One region of the Mesorhizobium vachelliae genome, then DNA from elsewhere that is predicted to be linked to it. Evidence: predicted binding sites of a transcription regulator. Region 1 holds the regulator's gene; each other region holds the start of a gene.
What was found. Region 1 encodes LexA, which represses DNA repair genes until DNA is damaged. Its sites were predicted from a motif close to TGTTCNNNNTGTGTTCNG; they were not measured.
Positions count from the first base shown of each region.

Region 2: RFM41_RS03705 (ATP-dependent helicase) is a predicted target of LexA. The motif match lies at 1,967-1,984, and genes of this name have one in related genera.
Region 3: RFM41_RS06100 (2'-5' RNA ligase family protein) is a predicted target of LexA. The motif match lies at 2,643-2,660, and genes of this name have one in related genera.
Region 4: RFM41_RS05985 (PA0069 family radical SAM protein) is a predicted target of LexA. The motif match lies at 2,520-2,537, and genes of this name have one in related genera.

Region 1 is NZ_JAVIIR010000008.1:318,486-323,022, reverse strand. It holds gene moaC (cyclic pyranopterin monophosphate synthase MoaC) at 1-167, shown strand, start outside; gene RFM41_RS19275 (molybdopterin molybdotransferase MoeA) at 167-1,372, shown strand; gene lexA (transcriptional repressor LexA) at 1,489-2,223, shown strand; gene RFM41_RS19265 (ComEC/Rec2 family competence protein) at 2,217-4,537, opposite strand, start outside.
Region 2 is NZ_JAVIIR010000002.1:28,403-32,939, reverse strand. It holds gene RFM41_RS03705 (ATP-dependent helicase) at 1-1,952, opposite strand, end outside; gene RFM41_RS03700 (hypothetical protein) at 2,322-2,504, shown strand; gene RFM41_RS03695 (LysR substrate-binding domain-containing protein) at 2,840-3,808, opposite strand; gene RFM41_RS03690 (hypothetical protein) at 3,921-4,537, shown strand, end outside.
Region 3 is NZ_JAVIIR010000002.1:518,299-522,835, reverse strand. It holds gene ggt (gamma-glutamyltransferase) at 1-44, shown strand, start outside; gene RFM41_RS06110 (acyl--CoA ligase) at 95-1,624, shown strand; gene RFM41_RS06105 (2-dehydropantoate 2-reductase) at 1,624-2,601, shown strand; gene RFM41_RS06100 (2'-5' RNA ligase family protein) at 2,703-3,272, shown strand; gene RFM41_RS06095 (SnoaL-like domain-containing protein) at 3,419-3,772, shown strand; gene RFM41_RS06090 (SRPBCC family protein) at 3,857-4,336, opposite strand; gene RFM41_RS06085 (ArsR/SmtB family transcription factor) at 4,333-4,537, opposite strand, start outside.
Region 4 is NZ_JAVIIR010000002.1:496,813-501,349, forward strand. It holds gene moaB (molybdenum cofactor biosynthesis protein B) at 1-121, shown strand, start outside; gene RFM41_RS05970 (GFA family protein) at 245-670, shown strand; gene RFM41_RS05975 (hypothetical protein) at 787-1,761, opposite strand; gene RFM41_RS05980 (glycosyltransferase) at 1,960-2,463, opposite strand; gene RFM41_RS05985 (PA0069 family radical SAM protein) at 2,612-3,766, shown strand; gene rnhB (ribonuclease HII) at 3,959-4,537, shown strand, end outside.

The DNA.
Region 1 (4,537 bases):
TCACCGGCAAGACCGGCGTGGAGATGGAGGCGCTGACCGCCGCTTCGGTCGCCTGCCTCACCATCTACGACATGGCCAAGGCGGCGGACCGCGGCATGGTGATTTCCGGCATCCGGCTGGTCGAGAAGACCGGCGGCAAGTCCGGCGACTACAAGGTGGATGCCTGATGGCCCTGGTTCCGGTCGCCGAAGCGCTCGAACGCCTTCTCGACGGCGCGGCACCATTGCCCAGCGAAAGCATTCCGCTGGCCGAAGCGGCCGGGCGGGTCCTGGCGGAACCGGTCGTGGCGCTGCGCACGCAGCCGCCCTTCAACGCCTCGGCCATGGACGGCTACGCCACGCGTTCCAGCGACGTCGCTTCGGCGCCGGCCGAGCTCCAGGTCATAGGCATGGCGCCCGCCGGGCGCGGTTTCTCTGGAACCGTCGGCGAAGGCCAGGCCGTGCGCATCTTCACCGGCGCGCCGCTGCCTGAAGGCGCCGACACCATCGTCATCCAGGAGAACGTGCGCGATCTCGGCAATGGCAGGATCGAGGTGACGGAACCAACCGCGGAAGCACGCAATGTGCGCCGCCGTGGACTCGACTTCGTCCAGGGCGACGTTCTGCTCGAAAAGGGTCGCGTGCTCGATGCCGCAGCGCTTTCGCTGGCGGCCTCGGCCAACCACCCTGCCTTGAACGTCGTGCGCCGGCCGCTGGTCGCAATCATCGCCACCGGCGATGAATTGCTGCCGCCGGGCAGCACACTCGGCCCCGACCAGATCATTTCATCGAATGCCTATGGCGTCGTCGCCGCAGCCCAGTCGGTCGGCGCGCGCGCGCTCGATCTCGGCATCGCCGCCGACCGCAAGGAGGCGATCGCCGCGCTGGTCCGGAAAGCGGTCGAGGCGAATGCCGATGTCATCGTCACGCTCGGCGGCGCCTCGGTCGGCGATCACGACCTGATCCACGACGTGCTGACCGGCGAAGGCATGAGGCTCGACTTCTGGAAGATCGCCATGCGCCCCGGCAAACCGCTGATGTTCGGCCGGCTTGGCAATGTCCGCTGCGTCGGCCTGCCTGGGAATCCGGTGGCAAGCATCGTCTGCTCGCAACTCTTCCTGAAGCCGCTGCTTGGCCGGCTCGGCGGCCGCGACCACAGGCAGGACGTGCGGACCGCCCGGCTGGGGGCCGCGATGCACGCCAACGACCTCAGGCAGGACTATGTGCGCGCCGTGGTGCGAGACAATGACGGCACGCTCGTCGCGACTCCATTCGGCATCCAGGACTCCTCGATGCTCAGGATGCTCGCCGACGCCAACGCCCTGATCGTGCGCGAGCCCTTCGCGCCGGCTGCCGAGACCGGCGCCGAGTGCAGCGTTCTGATGTTACGCTGAACAAAACGTCAACAAATTCACTAAACTTTAAACGGTTGCGGAACACAACTGGAACAGATAGTGTTTGTTCTGGGTTTGTTTTTCTGATTCTGGTTTCAGAACCCATGGGGGCCGCCATGCTGACGCGCAAACAACATGAACTTCTGATGTTCATCCACGAAAGGCTGAAGGAGAGCGGGATTCCGCCGTCTTTCGACGAGATGAAGGAAGCGCTCGACCTCGCCTCCAAGTCCGGCATCCACCGGCTGATCACGGCGCTGGAGGAGCGCGGCTTCATTCGCCGGCTGCCGAACCGGGCGCGTGCGCTGGAAGTGCTGCGCCTGCCCGACTCGATCGCGCCAGGCCTCAATGCGGCGAGGAAGTTCTCGCCGAGCGTCATCCAGGGCGGCCAGGGCAATCTCAGCCGTCAGGTCAAGCCCGCAGCCCCCTCGCGCACGCCGACGCCGAGCAATGACGACGATGCCGGCTCGGCTGTGTCCATTCCGGTGATGGGCCGCATCGCCGCAGGCGTGCCGATCGACGCCATCCAGCACCAGACGCATTCGATCACGGTGCCCCCGGACATGATCGCCGGCGGCGAGCATTATGCGCTGGAGGTCAAAGGCGACTCGATGATCGAGGCCGGCATCTTCGACGGCGATACCGTCATCATCCGCAATGCCAACACGGCAAGCCCGGGCGAGATCGTGGTGGCGCTGGTCGACGACCAGGAAGCGACGCTCAAGCGCTTCCGCCGCAAGGGTGCCTCGATCGCGCTGGAGGCGGCCAACCCGGCCTACGAAACCCGCATCTTCGGACCGGATCGGGTGAAGGTGCAGGGCAAGCTCGTCGGGCTGATCCGCCGCTACTGATCCGGTTGCGAAGGTTTCGCATCCGCCCGCTCAGGCTTTTGATAAGGCGCCAGTCCTCTCGCCTCTCGAGTATACTTCCGCTGTTCGTGCCAGGGCCGGTACGGCTGCTCGACAGCATATTGGATCGCCGGCCGCGCGGTTGCCGATTGCGGATCGAAGAAGACGGCGGCGCTGCCGTCGCGCGCCAGCTGCCGCTTGGTGACGACAAGCACGCGCGGATCGCGGCAGGGATTGTAGGCGGTGGCGTCGTTGATGATGATGAGGTCGGCGAAGCCGCAGGCCGGCCGGGCGCTGTCGCGGTTTTCGGCGAGCGCAACGATGGCGCCGGATGGATGCCGGCCGATGCAGAGGTCGCCGGTGCAATAGAAGGGCGAGCCGGGCGGCAGGTCGACGGGATCGGCGATGTCCAGCGCATCTTTGGCGAACATTTCCGGCGGCACGATTTCCTCGGCTTTCAGCGCACGTTTCCAATTGTCGGTGGTGAACTCGTTGGAGCGTGCGCGATTGACGGCAAGCTGGCCGCCGCCGATCGGCATCGCCACCAGATGCGCGTCCTCCGAAATGAGCACATCCGGCGTGCGGACATGAGGTATGGCCAGCAGCGCGGCGAGCGCGAAGGGAACGGCGGCAAGCCTCAGCCAGGTGGTGGCCATCGTCGCGATGACCAGCGCGATCGTGGCCAGCAGCACCGACTGGATCGAGATCAGCCCGACGGCGTCGACCGGCGAGCGCTCGGATATCCATGCCGAAATGGCGATCATCGCCGTCAGCCCCTTGCCCATGACAAAGAGGAAGGGTCCATCGAAGCCGAAGGGCATGGCTAGCGCGCTCAACACGGCAAAGGGCATGACGATCAGCGAGACGATCGGCATGACCGCCAGATTGGCGAGCAGGCTAAGCGGCGACACGCGCTGAAAGTGCCAGATCGCAAACAGCAACGTCGCGCTTCCCGCGATGAGCGACGTCATGGCGGCGCCGCCCACGCCGACCGCCAGTTTTCGCGACAGGAACCCGAGGAACGAACGTTTTGCCGGTGGCGCGGTCGTTTTGCCGGCGCGATAGTCGGCAAAGCCCGCATAGGCGCCGACCAGGGCTGCTGTGGCGGCGAAGGACATCTGGAAGCTCGGGCCGACCACTTCGTGCGGCGAGACAAGGATCACGGCAATGGCCGAGATCGACAGGTTGCGCATGGTGAGCGCCGCGCGGTCGAAGAGTACGGCGGCGAGCATCACGGCCAGCATGATGAAGCTTCGCTCGGCCGCCACCACGATGCCGGAGATGACGAGGTAAGCGGCGATCGAGATCAGTGCTATTCCAGCGGCATATTTCTTCACCGGCCGGCGCGACGAGAAATCGGGAAACAGCGCGAAGACGCCGCGCAAAAGCACCATGATCGTGCCGGCGACCAGCGCCATGTGCAGGCCGGAGATCGAGATGATGTGGTAGATGCCGGTGCGCCGCATCGACTCGTTGATCGCTTCCGGAATGCCGGCGCGCACGCCGACGATCAGCGCCGCCGCGATCTCACCCTCGGACCCGCCGATGCTGCTCCTGATGTGATCGGCGATCCCTTCGCGCGCGTTTTCGACCGCCGATGCGACGCGCGCGCCAAAGGGCGCCTCCGCTGGCGCAATCAGTTTCGGATCGCCCAGGAAAAAGCCGCTGCCGCCGATGCCGGCAAAGTAGCTGTCGAAGGAAAAGTCGTAGCTGTCCGGCCGAACCGGGCCGGTCGGCGGCAGCAGCTTGGCATAGCCGGTCAGCATCGAGCCGGCGGTCATGCCGGGCGGGATCCTGCGTGCCGACAGCCTGACGCGGTCCGGCGCGTAGCGCAGCTTCGGATGCTCCGTTGAAATCAGATCGATGGTCAGCCGGACACGGCCATTGGCCATCGCCTCGGCGGTGACGAGGCGACCCGTCAGCCGTGTCTGGATTTCGGATCCCAGCATTGGGGTGGCCATCCGCCAGGTCTCCACCTTGGCCGCGAGAAAGCCCAAGGCGCAGAAAAGCGTAGCCATGAAGAGAAGATGCGTTCTCTGCCAGGAGCGCGACACCGCCGCGCAGGCAGCCATCAGAGCCACCGCGGCAAGCGGCCTGTAGAGATCCGGCTCGGTGCTCAGCGAAAAGTAATAGATCACGCCGGCGGCCAGGAACACCGGCACCAGCAGAAAGCCGACGCCGCGGTCCAGCTCGGTGGTGGCAGCGACCGCAACGCTTCGGCGCAGCACAGGAAGCGAAACGCGGCCAAGCTGTCTGCGTATCCTGCTGACGATGGCTGTTGGCGAGGCTGGCTGCAGCGCACCGCCACCGGGCGGCG
Region 2 (4,537 bases), on a different contig from region 1:
AAGCGGGTGCGCGAGGCATAGACATGGCGGTCGCCGCGCGCCGGCTGGTTGTGCGGGTAGAACCGCTGCGGCACCACCAGATGCAGGCTGTCCTTGGCCCTGGTCATCGCAACATAGAGCAGGCGCCGCTCCTCCTCGACGTCCTCCTTGGTGCCGACGCCGAGATCGGCCGGAATGCAGCCATCTACCGTGTTGAGAACGAAGACGTTCTTCCACTCCTGGCCCTTGGCCGAATGGATCGTCGACAGGATGAGGTAATCCTCGTCGCGGTGCGGCGGCCCGGCCTGGTCGCTGGTGGCATCGGGCGGGTCGAGGGTGAGCTCGGTCAGGAAGCGCTCGCGCGACGGATAGGTCGATGCGATCTGCTCAAGCTGTATGAGATCGGCCCGGCGCGTGATCGCGTCCTCGTGGATGCGCTCCATATGCGGCTCGTACCAGAGCCTGATCCGCTCCAGGTCGGCCGGCCATTTGGCGCCGGCGCGCAGCCCGCTATAGATGTCGAGGAACACCGGCCAGTCCTGCGCGGCGCGCTGCGGTGGCCGGAAGCGGGCAAGGCCCAGCGTCTCGTCCAGCGACGTCGCCATTGCGTCCACGATCTGCGAGGCGGCGGACGGTCCGATGCCCGGCATCAATTGCAGCACGCGGAAGCCGGCGACGCGGTCGCGCGGGTTCTCGGCAAAGCGCAGCATCGCCAGCATGTCCTTCACATGCGCGGCATCGAGGAATTTCAGGCCGCCGAACTTGACGAAGGGGATGTTGCGGCGCGTGAGCTCCACCTCCAGCGGTCCGCTATGGCTCGATGTGCGGAACAGCACCGCCTGCGCCTTCAGCGCCGTGCCCGCCTCGCGTTCTGCGAGGATCGCCTGGCACACATAATTGGCCTGCTCGGCCTCGTCGCGCACGCTGACCAGTTGCGGCTTGTGCGAGGACCGGCGCTCGGTCCACAGGTTCTTGGTGAAGCGCTCGCTGGCCTCGCCGATCACCTTGTTGGCGGCGGCCAGGATCGTCTCCGTCGAGCGGTAGTTGCGCTCCAGCATGACGATTTCCGCGCCTTGCGCGAACTGTTTTGGAAAATCGAGGATGTTGCGTACTTCCGCCGCGCGAAAGGAATAGATCGACTGCGCGTCATCGCCCACCACCGTGAGCCCCGCGCCGTCGGGCTTCAGCGCCAAAAGGATCGAGGCCTGCAGCCGGTTGGTGTCCTGATATTCGTCGACCAGCACATGGTCGAAGCGGCTGCCGAGATGCGCGGCGATCTCCGGCTCGGCCGCCATCTGCGCCCAATAGAGCAGGAGGTCGTCGTAATCGAGCACGTTCTGCGCCTGCTTGGCCTCGACGTAAGCCGCGAACAGTTCCTTGAGCTGATCCGCCCATGCCGCGCACCAGGGGAAGGCCGAGCCCAGCACTTCGCCCAGCGGCGCCTGCGCGTTCACGGCCCGTGAATAGATCTGCAGGCAGGTGCCTTTGGTGGGAAAGCGGCTCTCGGTTTTGGAAAAGCCCAGCTCGTGCCGGGCAAGATTCATCAGGTCGGCCGAATCCTCGCGGTCATGGATCGTGAAGGCCGCATCGAGGCCGATTTGCTCGGCATAATCGCGCAGCAGCCTTGCGCCGATCCCGTGAAACGTGCCGGCCCAGGCCAGTGCGTCGGCGATGATGGCCGCGTCGCGGCCCAGCACCTCGCCGGCAATGCGCTCGACGCGCTTGGCCATCTCGGCGGCGGCGCGGCGAGAGAAGGTCATCAAAAGGATGCGGCGCGGATCGGCGCCCTTGACGATGAGATGGGCGACGCGGTGCGCCAGCGTGTTGGTCTTGCCGGAGCCGGCGCCCGCGATCACCAGCAGCGGCGTCGCCACCTTGCCGTCGCCATGCACCACCGCCAGCCGTTGCTCGTCATTCAGCCGGGCAAGATAAGCGGGCGTCTCGAAGGACGAATCACGGGCGGCGATGTTCATCGCCCATCAAGCATCGTTTCCGCTTTGTTCGCAATACAACTCATCTTCCCCACCAAGGGGAGATCGGCTGAACTATCGCTTCGGCTCGACCCCCATCGCCGCTGACTGGCGCCGCAACTTGCGCCTCTCGTCGCCCGGCATGTCCAGCGGCGCGACGTTTCCTCATCGATGATCCTCACGGCAACGCGATAGGCGGTGTAGGCAAAAAGGCCGGCAAGCAGAAGGCGGATCATGATCAATTCCTCCTTGCGTTCGATTGGCTCGGGATTTCAACCGGACGCGGGCCGGTTGGTTCCCGCCGGTCCACGCAACCAAACCGCTACCGCCTCGTTTGCCCTTGGTGAAAGGGGCGAACGAGAGGAGGTCGTCATGAAGAAGCTTCCTGTGCTGCTGGCTCTCGCGGCAGGGCTCGTGCTCGCCGCCTGCGACAACAGCGTGCAGCCCACCAAGGCGCCGGGTGATGAAGTCAGCCAGAACCCTCAGGTCGACAAGAACCCGGTGCCGAAATCGACCACCGGCGGTGACCAGCCGGGCACGCCGCCGAAGCAATAGGGCAGGGCAGGTCTAGTTATCGTCGGGCTGAAACGAAGAAGGCCGGCGCTGCTTGGGAGGAAGCTCGATAGCGCCGGCCGAGCGGGAAATCAGGCCCGCCGCACAATCCAACATAGCTGAGTCTCGACGTTGCGTCATGGCGTGATCGCGGTAGCCGGCTATGCAGCTCCGAAGAAATCACCGGAGAATCCTGAAATTCTGCCGGTTCGCCTTAGCGGCTCATGGAAATCGTGTTTTGATGCATGACGTGGCGATCGATGCCGACGGTCGGATATTGGAGGCCAGAGGCATCGAGCGAGAAATGCGCGAACGCTGGTAGCCGGCAATCCGGGCCCTCACGCCAGCGCCGAGCGGCCCTGTTGTCCGCCGGCGATCTCGATGTCCAGTTGGCGCTGCGTCAGCGCCGCTTCGGCCAAGATCCACTGCTTGAACAGCCCCACCTTGCGCGCCCCGAGCGCCTTGATAGGACTGACGAAATACCAGCCCGCCGTGTTGGGATGGTGGACCGCGAAGGGGGCCACCAGCCTTTCGGCGCGGATATCGCTTGCCATATAGGCGCGGTTGGCGACGGCAAAGCCCATCCCGGCATTGGCCGCTTCGTAGGACATCATGCAGCTATCGAAATAGACGCTTCTCGTCTCGCCAAGCACGAAGCTCGCGCCGGCAAAGCCCAGCCACGACTGCCAGTTCTGCGTGCAGGTGTCGGAGTGCAGCAGCGTGAAGTAGCGCAGGTCCTCCGGCACCACCTTCGACAGCGGCTTGTCGCCCAGCACGTCGTGGAAGAGCTTGCGGCTGCAGACCGGCGTCAGGTCTTCCTTGAACAGCAGCTCCGAGGTGAGGCCGGGAAAGTTGCCGTCCCCGTAGCGAATCTCGAGATCGTATTCGGAAGTCGAGAATTCATGAGTGGCGTAAGAGGTCGACACCCGCATCTCGATGTCGGGATATTGATGCTGGAAGGCCGAAAGCCGCGGGAACAGCCAGCGCGCCGCGAAGGTCGGCAGCACGCAGATCCGCAGCACATGCGCCTGCGACTGGCCGGTGGCCTCCATGCTGGCCGCCACGATGCGCTCCAGCGCCTCGCGCACGCGCGCTACATAGGTCTCGCCCTCCGGCGTCAGCGACACGGCGTTGCCGCCGCGCTCGAAGATCTTGAAGCGCAGCTGATCCTCTAGGCTTTTCACGCGCTGGCTGACAGCGGAAGCGGTGATGAACTGCTCTTCGCCGGCGCGCGTGAAATTCTTGTGCCTCGCGGCGCTCTCCACGATTTTCAGCGAGTTGAGGTTGACCTGACTGAGCAGACGCACGGGGTTTCGACCTTAAGCTGGGCTTACGCTACCACCAGCATTCCTAAATTTACAGGGGTAGGCGTTTAAATGACTGTTAACCAAGTGTTGCCCCCACCTTGGAGAAAGTAGAATGAACGCCCATACAATTCCCGAACTGCGCTGTGCAATGAGCCGCGAGGCTATCATTGGTCATGAGACGGCCTGGAAAGTGTCGACCTTCGGCGTCGCCCAGTATCGTCATGGTTACGACCCCGCTCTGCTTGCCGCCATTGAGGAAGCCGCCCTGAAGCTGAAAGCCAGCCATGCCGTGCACAAGCATCTCGACCTCACCTTCATCACCGGCGCCGACCGCTATATTCCGGAGATCAAGGAGCTTTTGCACGACAAGCTGCGCCTGGAAAGGCTGTCCGACATGATGGGGACCAAGCTCGAGCCGTATCCTCTGTCGATCGTCGGCTCGACCGTCACCTTCATGAATCCCAAGGACGGCGCCGTCGAATGGCATTGCGACGGCGTTCCGGTGACCGAGCTCATTCCGTTGTCGATCAGCGATCCGCTCATCGGGGGCCATCTCGAGATCTATTGCGACGATTCCGAGACCGGCCGCTCGATCCTGGAATCCGGCCGCGACCTGCCGCGCAACAAGATCATGCGCATCGACCACAAGATGAACTACGCAACGCTCGGCCAGTTCCTCGGCGTGCTCCACCGCACGGCGCCGATTCAGCTCGGCGAGCGCGTGACGCT
Region 3 (4,537 bases), on a different contig from region 1:
GCGCGTCCGATCCGCGCAAGGACGGCCTGGCGCTCGGATATTGAGCAGCGCTTTGCTGGACATAAGCCGATCGTTCGAAACATAGTCTGGAACCATGACAAACAGCAAAAACGCCACCGATCTCGCCCATCGTCTTGCACCCGGCGCCGAGGATGCGCCGGCCATCGCCGCGCCCGAACGGACGGCCCTCTCGCATGGCGGGCTGCGCCGCCTGATCGGCGATACCGTGGCGCGGCTCAATGCGCTCGGCATCGGCCGTGGCGACCGGGTCGCCATCGTGCTGCCCAACGGCCCGGAAATGGCGACGGCCTTCATTGCCGTGGCGGCCGCCGCGTCCACCGCGCCGCTCAATCCGGCCTATCGCGCCGACGAGCTCGATTTCTATCTCACCGATATCGGCGTCAAGGCGATCCTTGTCGGCAGGGACGAGCAGGGCCCTTCGGTCGAAGTTGCCGAACGCCTGGGCATCCCGGTGCTGCGGCTGGTGGTGCCGGAAGGCGCGCCGGCCGGCGTCTTCACGATCGAGGGCGACCCGGTCCGATCACCGGTTGCATCCGGCCTGGCCGAAGGCGCCGACACGGCACTTCTTCTCCACACCTCCGGCACCACCTCGCGGCCGAAGCTGGTGCCGCTCAGCCACGCCAATCTTGCAGCGTCGGCGGCGCATATCGGCGCGACGCTCGGCCTGGCGCCGGCCGACCGCTGCCTCAACATCATGCCGCTGTTCCACATCCACGGGCTGATCGCCGCGGTGCTGTCATCGCTTGCCGCCGGCGGCAGCGTCTTCTGCACGCCGGGCTTCAACGCACTGCGTTTCTTCCAGTGGCTCTCCGAGGCCAAGCCAAGCTGGTACACGGCGGTGCCCACCATGCATCAGGCGATCCTGCCGCGTGCCGCGCGTAATCCCGAGCAACTCGCCGAGGCCAAGCTGCGCTTCATCCGCTCGTCGTCAGCTTCGCTGCCGGCGCAGGTGATGGCTGAATTGGAAGCGACCTTCGGTTGCCCGGTGATCGAATCCTACGGCATGACCGAGGCCGCGCATCAGATGGCGTCCAACCGCTTGCCGCCCGGACAGCGCAAGCCCGGCAGCGTCGGCGCGTCGGCCGGGCCGGAGGTCGCCGTCATGGCGCCGGACGGTCGGCTGCTCGAAGCCGGAGAGACCGGCGAGATCGTCATTCGCGGCCCCAACGTCACCGCCGGCTATGAGAATAATCCCGACGCCAATGCCAGCGCCTTCGCTTATGGCTGGTTCCACACCGGCGACCAGGGCGTGCTCGACGAGGACAATTATCTGCGCGTCACAGGTCGGCTGAAGGAGATCATCAACCGCGGCGGCGAAAAGATCTCGCCGCTCGAGGTCGACGGCATTTTGATGGATCATCCGGCGGTGGCGCAGGTCGTCACCTTCGCCATGCCGCATGACAAATTGGGCGAAGAGGTCGCGGCGGCGATCGTGCTGCGTGAAGGCCACAGCGTCAGCGAGGCCGACATCCGTGGTTTCGCCGCGACCCGGCTCGCCGACTTCAAGGTGCCGCGCAAGGTGGTGATCCTCGATGAGATCCCCAAGGGCGCGACCGGCAAGCTGCAGCGCATCGGGCTGGCGGCCAAGCTCGGGCTCGGCTGATGCGCATCGCGGTCTTCGGCGCCGGCGCCATCGGCGGCTATCTTGCCGCGAAGCTTGCGCTCGCCGGCAATGTCGATCTCTCGGTCGTGGCGCGCGGCGCGCATCTGGAAGCGATCAAGGCTGACGGCCTTCGCCTGATCGAAGACGGCAAGGAAACGGTTGGCGCGGTCCGCGCCGCTGCCCGCGCCGATGAACTCGGCGTGCAGGATTATGTCGTGCTGGCGCTGAAGGCGCATTCGGTCGGGCCTGCGCTTGACCAGGTAGCACCGCTGCTCGGGCCGGACACCGCCATCGTCACAATGCAGAACGGCGTGCCCTGGTGGTATTTTTACAAGGCCGGCGGCGCGCTCGAAGGCACGCGGCTCAATGCGGTCGATCCGGGTGGCGCGATATGGCAACGCATCGGACCCGAGCGCGTCATCGGCTCCGTCGTCTATCCGGCCGTCGAGGTCGACGCGCCCGGTCTGATCCGCCATGTCGAGGGAACGCGCTTTTCGCTGGGCGAGCCGTCGGGCGAGAAGAGCGAGCGAGCCACCGCGCTTGCCCGCGAAATGGTCAAGGCCGGGCTGCAGGCGCCGGTGCGCGAGGATATACGCTCGGAAATCTGGGTGAAGCTTTGGGGCAACCTCTCCTTCAACCCCATCTCGGCACTGACCGGCAGCACGCTTGCGGCCATTGTCGCCGACGAGGGCACGCGCGCCGTCGCCCGCGCCATGATGCTTGAGGCGCAGGCAATCGGTGAGCGCCTCGGCGTGCGTTTCCTCATTCCCGTCGACCGGCGCATCAAGGGCGCCGGCGATGTCGGCGAGCACAAGACCTCGATGCTGCAGGACCTCGAGCGCGGCCGACCGATGGAGATCGACGCGCTGGTCACCGCCGTGCAGGAGCTCGGCCGCCTGACCGGCCAGCCGACGCCGACCATCGACACCGTGCTGGCGCTGGTGCGGCGGCTGGCGATCGGGCGCGGGTGTTATTGATTTCATAGACGTGAGAATCGTCCGCCCTTGACTCTCGTCGATGTTCCTGTTTTGTTCTGACTGAGAGCTTAATAGGAGCGTTCTCAGCCGAACGAGTACCGATGTCTCGGCAGCAAGAGTTTGATTTCGGCATCCCTATCCCTCCACTGCAGCCAAAGCGGCCGGACCGGGTGTTCTTCGCGCTGTTTTTGCAGGCCAAGGATCGTGCCGCGTTTTTGTCAATGCAGAGACATCTCTGCGATCTCAATGGGCTAACCGGGTCGCTGCTGTTGAAAGAGCGATTTCACGTCAGTCAACAGCATGTCGGTGACTACAAAAGGCTTCGACCGAAAATCGAATTCGCGGCAACGCGAGCCGGCCGGTTGGTTGAAATGCCGGCGTTTGAAGTCACGTTTCGCCATGCCGTAAGTTTTCCCGGGCGCCCGGCGGCAAAAGGCAGACCGCCATCGCGTCCGTTTGTACTTTTGGCGGACGATGGGCCGGTCTGCGAACTCAGCCGGCGGATTGGCATTGCGATGAAGGCAAACGGTCTCAGGTCGGCGGATCATTTTGTCCCGCATATGACACTTGCCTACGACGAGAAATTCGTCGCCAGGCAGCCGATCGATCCAATCGGCTTTGTGGCAACGGAGTTCGTCCTCATTCACAGCCTGCGTGGCCTGACCATCTAAAGGATCTGAACCGTTGGCCGCTGATGGCCGCGTCATAGTCCCAGGCGCGACGATCCTGACACGAATTGTCACCTGTGGAGCGACCCGCCGGTGGCAGCCGCGCAATCGCCCCCTACTTGATGTCTTGTCCAAACCGGGAGGAAATCATGACCACTGCCGAAATTGCCAAGGATTTCACCGAACTCCTCAGGAAGGGCGACAGCCACAGCGCCGCCGCGAAATACAATGCCGACGACATCGTCAGCTACGAAGCGATGGAAGGCCCGATGGCCGTTTGCAACGGCAAGGAGGCCGTCAAGCAGAAGGGCGAATGGTGGGAAGCGAACCACGAGGTTCATGGCGGCTCGGTCGAAGGCCCCTATATCAATGGCGACCAGTTCGCCTTGCGCTTCAGCTTCGACATAACGCCGAAATCGACCGGCGAACGCGTCAAGATGGATGAGGTTGGCCTCTACACGGTCAAGAACGGCAAGATCAGCGAAGAGCGCTTCTATTACTGAGGTCCGGCGGTATTCGCCGTGACCTTCTTAGCGTGGATTCGACATGGCGGCCGGTATGATATCTCCAGCCGCCATGCCAGCCTCTCAAATCGCCCTGACATAGTCCGCAAGCTGGTCGGTCACCGTGCCCCAGCCGTCGAAGAAACCCATCTCCTCATGGCTGTTGCGCGTCGCCTCGTCGCGGTGGATGGCGGTCGCGGTGTAGCGCGTGCCCTTGCCTTCGGATGTCAGCGCGATGACCGCGGTGATGAAGGGCTCGCCGGACGGCCGGTAGCCCGGCAGCAGGGCGTCGGTCCACACCAGCCGCTCGTTCGGCACGATTTCGAGATAACAGCAATGGCGGTCGCTCACCTCCTTGCCGTCGGGTGACTGCATGCGCGTGCGGAACAGGCCGCCAGGCTGCAGGTCGATCTCGCAGTTGGTGATGACCCACGGCTTCGGCGTGAACCATTGCTTGACATGCTCCGGCGTCGTCCAGGCGCGCCACAGCAATTCGCGCGGTGCGTCGAGGAAGCGCTCCAGCGTCAGGTCCAGTTTCGGGTTCGGCTTGAACGGATAGCTCACTTTTCACTCTCCTTGAGGCTCATCACATAGGCGTCGAACTGGTCGAGCCGGCGCTCCCACAGCGCGCGCTGTTCGGCGAGCCAGTTTTCGGCAAGCTTCAGCGGCTCGGGCGAAAGGCTGTAGGTCCTGACCCGGCCGGCCTTTTGCGACTGCACCAGCCCGCAACCTTCCAGCACCTTCAGGTGCTCGACGAAGGAGGGC
Region 4 (4,537 bases), on a different contig from region 1:
GGACGCCTGGGACGGCATCATCAAGGCGCAGCTCGACTACCGCCACATGCCCTGCAACTTCGTCGAGATCATGCCGCGGTTGGACGAGCATCTGAGGCGCGGCGGCAAACCCACCTCGTAAAGCACAGGCAAAGCGCCCGATCGGCATCCGGTTCGAAGGCGAAATGGCGCTGGCGCCTGCGAGCAGCCATTTCGAAGCCGGCACCGGCACAGTAGCTTATGCGCGCAAACGAGGGACCGTGCCATGACCGTTCACAACGGCGGATGCCATTGCGGCAACATCCGCCTCAGCTTCTCCACCGCGCTCGACCCGGCCGGATTGGAAATCCGCGCCTGCCAGTGCTCGTTCTGCACCCGGCGCGGCTCGCGCGCGGCCGCCGACCCGAATGGACGCCTGAGCATCTCGGTCGAAGACAGGGCGCGGCTGCAGGTCTACCGCTTCGGCTTGCGCACGGCCGACTATCTCGTCTGCCGCGACTGCGGCGTCTATATCGCGGCAATCGCTGGCGAGGGTGACGACGCCAGGGCGATCGTCATCGTCAACGCGCTCGACGATCGCGAGTTGTTCTCGCGCGAGCCGATCGCCGTCCGGTTCGACGCCGAGACGCGCGAGCAACGCCTGGCCAGGCGCCGCAGCACCTGGATGCCGGCCGAGATCAGGGATCTCTGAGCGGCACGAGTCTAAAGCGCGTCGCGATCTTTCTGATTCGCTCCATGCGCTTTCGATTTTTGATTTTACGTATGTCTTTATCCCGAAACCGGTTCCCACTTTCGGGAGACATGCCTTTAGCGAATGACCGGCTCGCCATGAAACCGGCGCCGCGACGGCTTGGAGACGCCAAAGCCGATTTCCATCATCAGGCGTGGCGTGTGCGCGGGTACGGTGCCCATGTGGAAGCCGAACGGATCCTCGACGAAGCCGAGACCAGCCTCGCCCGTCAGCATGATCGGGCTTTGCTGGCCATAGACATCCAGCACCTCTTCGGCCGGGTGGCCGACCAGAAGCGTCAGTTGATGTTTGAGCACACGGCGCTTGTGGCTGCCACGGACATAGACATGCGGGCCGGTGCCTTCGTCGACCGGCACCAAGTAGAAGAAGAACTTCAGCATCCGCCAGTCGTCGAGATCGAAATGGTACTTGCCCAACGAGGCGAGGTTCTTGTCGGCATCGGACGCCTTGCCGGTCGGAAAACTCCACCACACGCGCGTGGTGATCAGCTTGGCCTGGCCGCCGAGATAGTGCCGGGCGATGTCGAGCAGCAGCGGGTCCTTCTGGATGGCGAGAGCCGCCGGGCAATCCAGGATGCGCTCGAAATAATGCCCGCTGAGCAGCGAGCGGCCGAAGCGCTTCTCGGCCTCGGCATGGTCGCCCGGCATGAATTCAAGTCGGCGGTCGAAATTGCCGAAGCAAGGTGTGCGCTGCGCGAAGGCGGCGATTTCCTGATGGATCGCCGGGGGCAGCATCAAACCCGAAAACAGGCCTTCGGCGCGCAAAGCCTCGAGCGCCGCCGCGCGGTCGGCGCCCGCGAACATCGTCTCTGCCGCACTGTCGAGAGGGCGGGCTCGTTTGGCGCCCAGCCAATGCATGCGCCGCCCTGGCATGGTTCGCGCCAGAACGAACATCGGCAGCCAGGCCGGGTTCTCGCGCAGGTCTTTCAGATAGGTCGGGATGCGAACGGCGATGCGCCTGAACAGGCTGCCGCCGCGGGCGATGGCCTCCAGGCTGGCCGGGCCTGAGTTGTCTGGGGTAGCAAGGTTCATCGGGTCCCTCATATGCATGGCGACCGACGAAGTGTCAGCCGCCTAACACTTCATCGTCACCCAAACCCGATTGCCCGCATTAAGCAGATGCTAATCTGCCTCCGGATTTTGTGCAATGCACAATAAAACGGGCTGACAAGAAATTTATCGCGCCGCCGTCCTCTCTTTCTCCTCTTGCGGGAGGGGGTGAGGCCGGCATCATTTCGGTGGCGCCACCCAGATTTCGGCGTTCAACCGCCTGGTCGCCAGGCCGCGCGCCAAGGCCTCGGCGCTGCGCGCGCTCTTCGCCAGCGCCGAGGCCTGGCGCTTGCTGATGACGAGCCCCTCGGCCAGCGCGCGGTTGCCTGAAAAGACGCGGGCCAGGAAAGGCGCGCGATCGGCCCGGGCGCGTGAAAAGCGCGCCGGCATGGTCTGCCTAGCCGTGTGCGCGACGACCTCGTCTATCCAGCCTTCGGCGAGCCGGGCTCCGGGCTCCAGAAGCAGCAGCCAATCTCCCTTGGCCTGGCCTATGCCCACGGCGATCCCGCCGGTCACGTAGTGGCAGCCGGCATGCTCGGCCACCCGATGCGTCTGGTCGGTCGAGCCCTGATCGCAGACGATCACGTCGCGCACCACGCCTTCGACCGCGCCGCCGACCAGCGAGGCGAGCGTGCGGGCAAGCCCCTCTTCGTCGTTCAAGGTTTCGATGAGAACGCTGAGCATTTTAGCCGAATAGCGGAAAGCGCGGCGATGCGCCAGTTGCGCGCTCCCTGCGAAAAAGTTCTTGCTTTGTTCTCATCGGCAAAATAGGAATAGTTTCATGAACAGAGCGATTCGACAGCCTGCCGACAGTCCTTGGGAGAGGGCGAAAATGGAACAGATCGTCCGCGCCGACATTGCCGCTTTCGGAGCAGGCAGAGCCGAAATGGCCAATGCGATGATCGAGCAGAGCGGCATGCGCGTGCGGCCCGACCGCAATCGCGGCCGCTCGGCCGGCATCAACCCCTCCGGCCGGTTCGAGCCGGTCAGCCGGCATGTGTTCGACGACGGCTGGAACTCGCTGGAGGAATTGCCGCCGTTCAAGACGGAGGTGCAGGTCGAGAAGCCGCGCACCATCATCACCCGCAACGAGTCGCCAGACATTTCCTTCGACCGCTCGATCAATCCCTATCGCGGCTGCGAGCATGGCTGCGTCTACTGCTTCGCCCGGCCGACGCATGCCTTCATGGGCCTGTCGCCGGGGCTCGATTTCGAATCGAAGCTGTTCGCCAAGCCGGACGCGGCGCGCATGCTGGACCGGGAGTTGTCGAAGCCGGGCTACCAGCCGCGCACGATCGCCATCGGCACCAACACCGACCCCTACCAGCCGATCGAGAAGCAGTACCGGATCATGCGCGAGATCCTGGAGGTGCTGGAAGCGCGCGGTCATCCGGTCGGCATCGTGACGAAGTCGGCGCTGGTGACGCGCGACATCGACATCCTGTCGCGCATGGCCGAGCGCGGCCTTGCCAAGGTGGCGCTGTCGGTGACGACAATGGACCGGATGCTGGCGAGAACCATGGAGCCGCGCGCCTCGACGCCGACGAAGCGGCTGGAGGCGATCAGGCAGCTTTCGGATGCCGGCGTTCCGGCCTCGGTGATGGTGGCGCCGATCATCCCGGGCCTCAACGATCCGGAGATGGAGCGCATCCTCGATTCGGCCAGAGCCGCGGGAGCCCGCGAAGCCGGCTATGTCATCCTGCGCCTGCCGCTCGAAGTGGCGCCGATCTTCAAGGACTGGCTGCTGCGTCATTATCCGGACCGCTACCGGCATGTGATGTCGCTGATCCGCTCGATGCGCGACGGCAAGGACTACGATTCGGAATGGGGCAAGCGCATGAAAGGCGCCGGTCCCTATGCCTGGCAGATCGGCAGGCGCTTCGAGATCGCCGCCAAGCGGCTCGGCCTCAATGTCGAGCGACGGCAGCTTCGCACCGACCAATTCGTCGCAGGCTCCGGCGCCGGCGAGCAGCTAATGCTGCTTTGATATCTGCGCCGGCCATGACGGCCGGCGCCAAGCAATTCCAGGCCAAGCGATTTTCCGCCTGGAATTGCCGTCCTTTCAAATCCCGTCCGGCCCTTGTCCCCCGGCCGTGAGACGGTGCCTTCCCGGTCCGACGCCCCATCCGACCCGGAAGGACTTGCGGAGAATCGGAGCCGATGCGAACCTCGCCGCACCATGGCTCGCGCGCGTTCCGATTCTCCGCTTCTCTTTGAAATGGTCGAGAAGCCCGACTTCTCGATCGAGACGAAGGCGATGGTCGACGGGCTGTGGCCGGTCGCCGGCATGGACGAGGCCGGCCGCGGACCGCTCGCCGGTCCGGTGGTGGCCGCCGCGGTGGTGCTCAATCCCGCCAATATCCCGGATGGCCTCGACGATTCCAAACGCCTCACCCATTTGCAGCGCGAGGCGCTGTTCCTCAAGATTCTCGGCTCGGCGCTGAGCATATCGATGGCTTCGATCAGCGCCGAAGGCATCGACAACAGCAACATCCTGAAAGCAAGCCTCGAAGCGATGCGCCGCGCTGCCGCGGGTCTCTCGCTGCAACCGAAACTCGCCTTGGCCGATGGCCGCGACGTTCCGCCCGGTCTCGCCTGCGAAGGCCGGGCGCTCATCAAGGGCGACCAGCGCTCGCAGTCGATCGCCGCCGCCTCGATCGTCGCCAAGGTGATGCGCGACCGCATGATGTGCGGCTGCGGCGGACATCACGAGAATTACGGCTTCGAAGTGCATATGGGCTATGCCACGGTCCGTCAC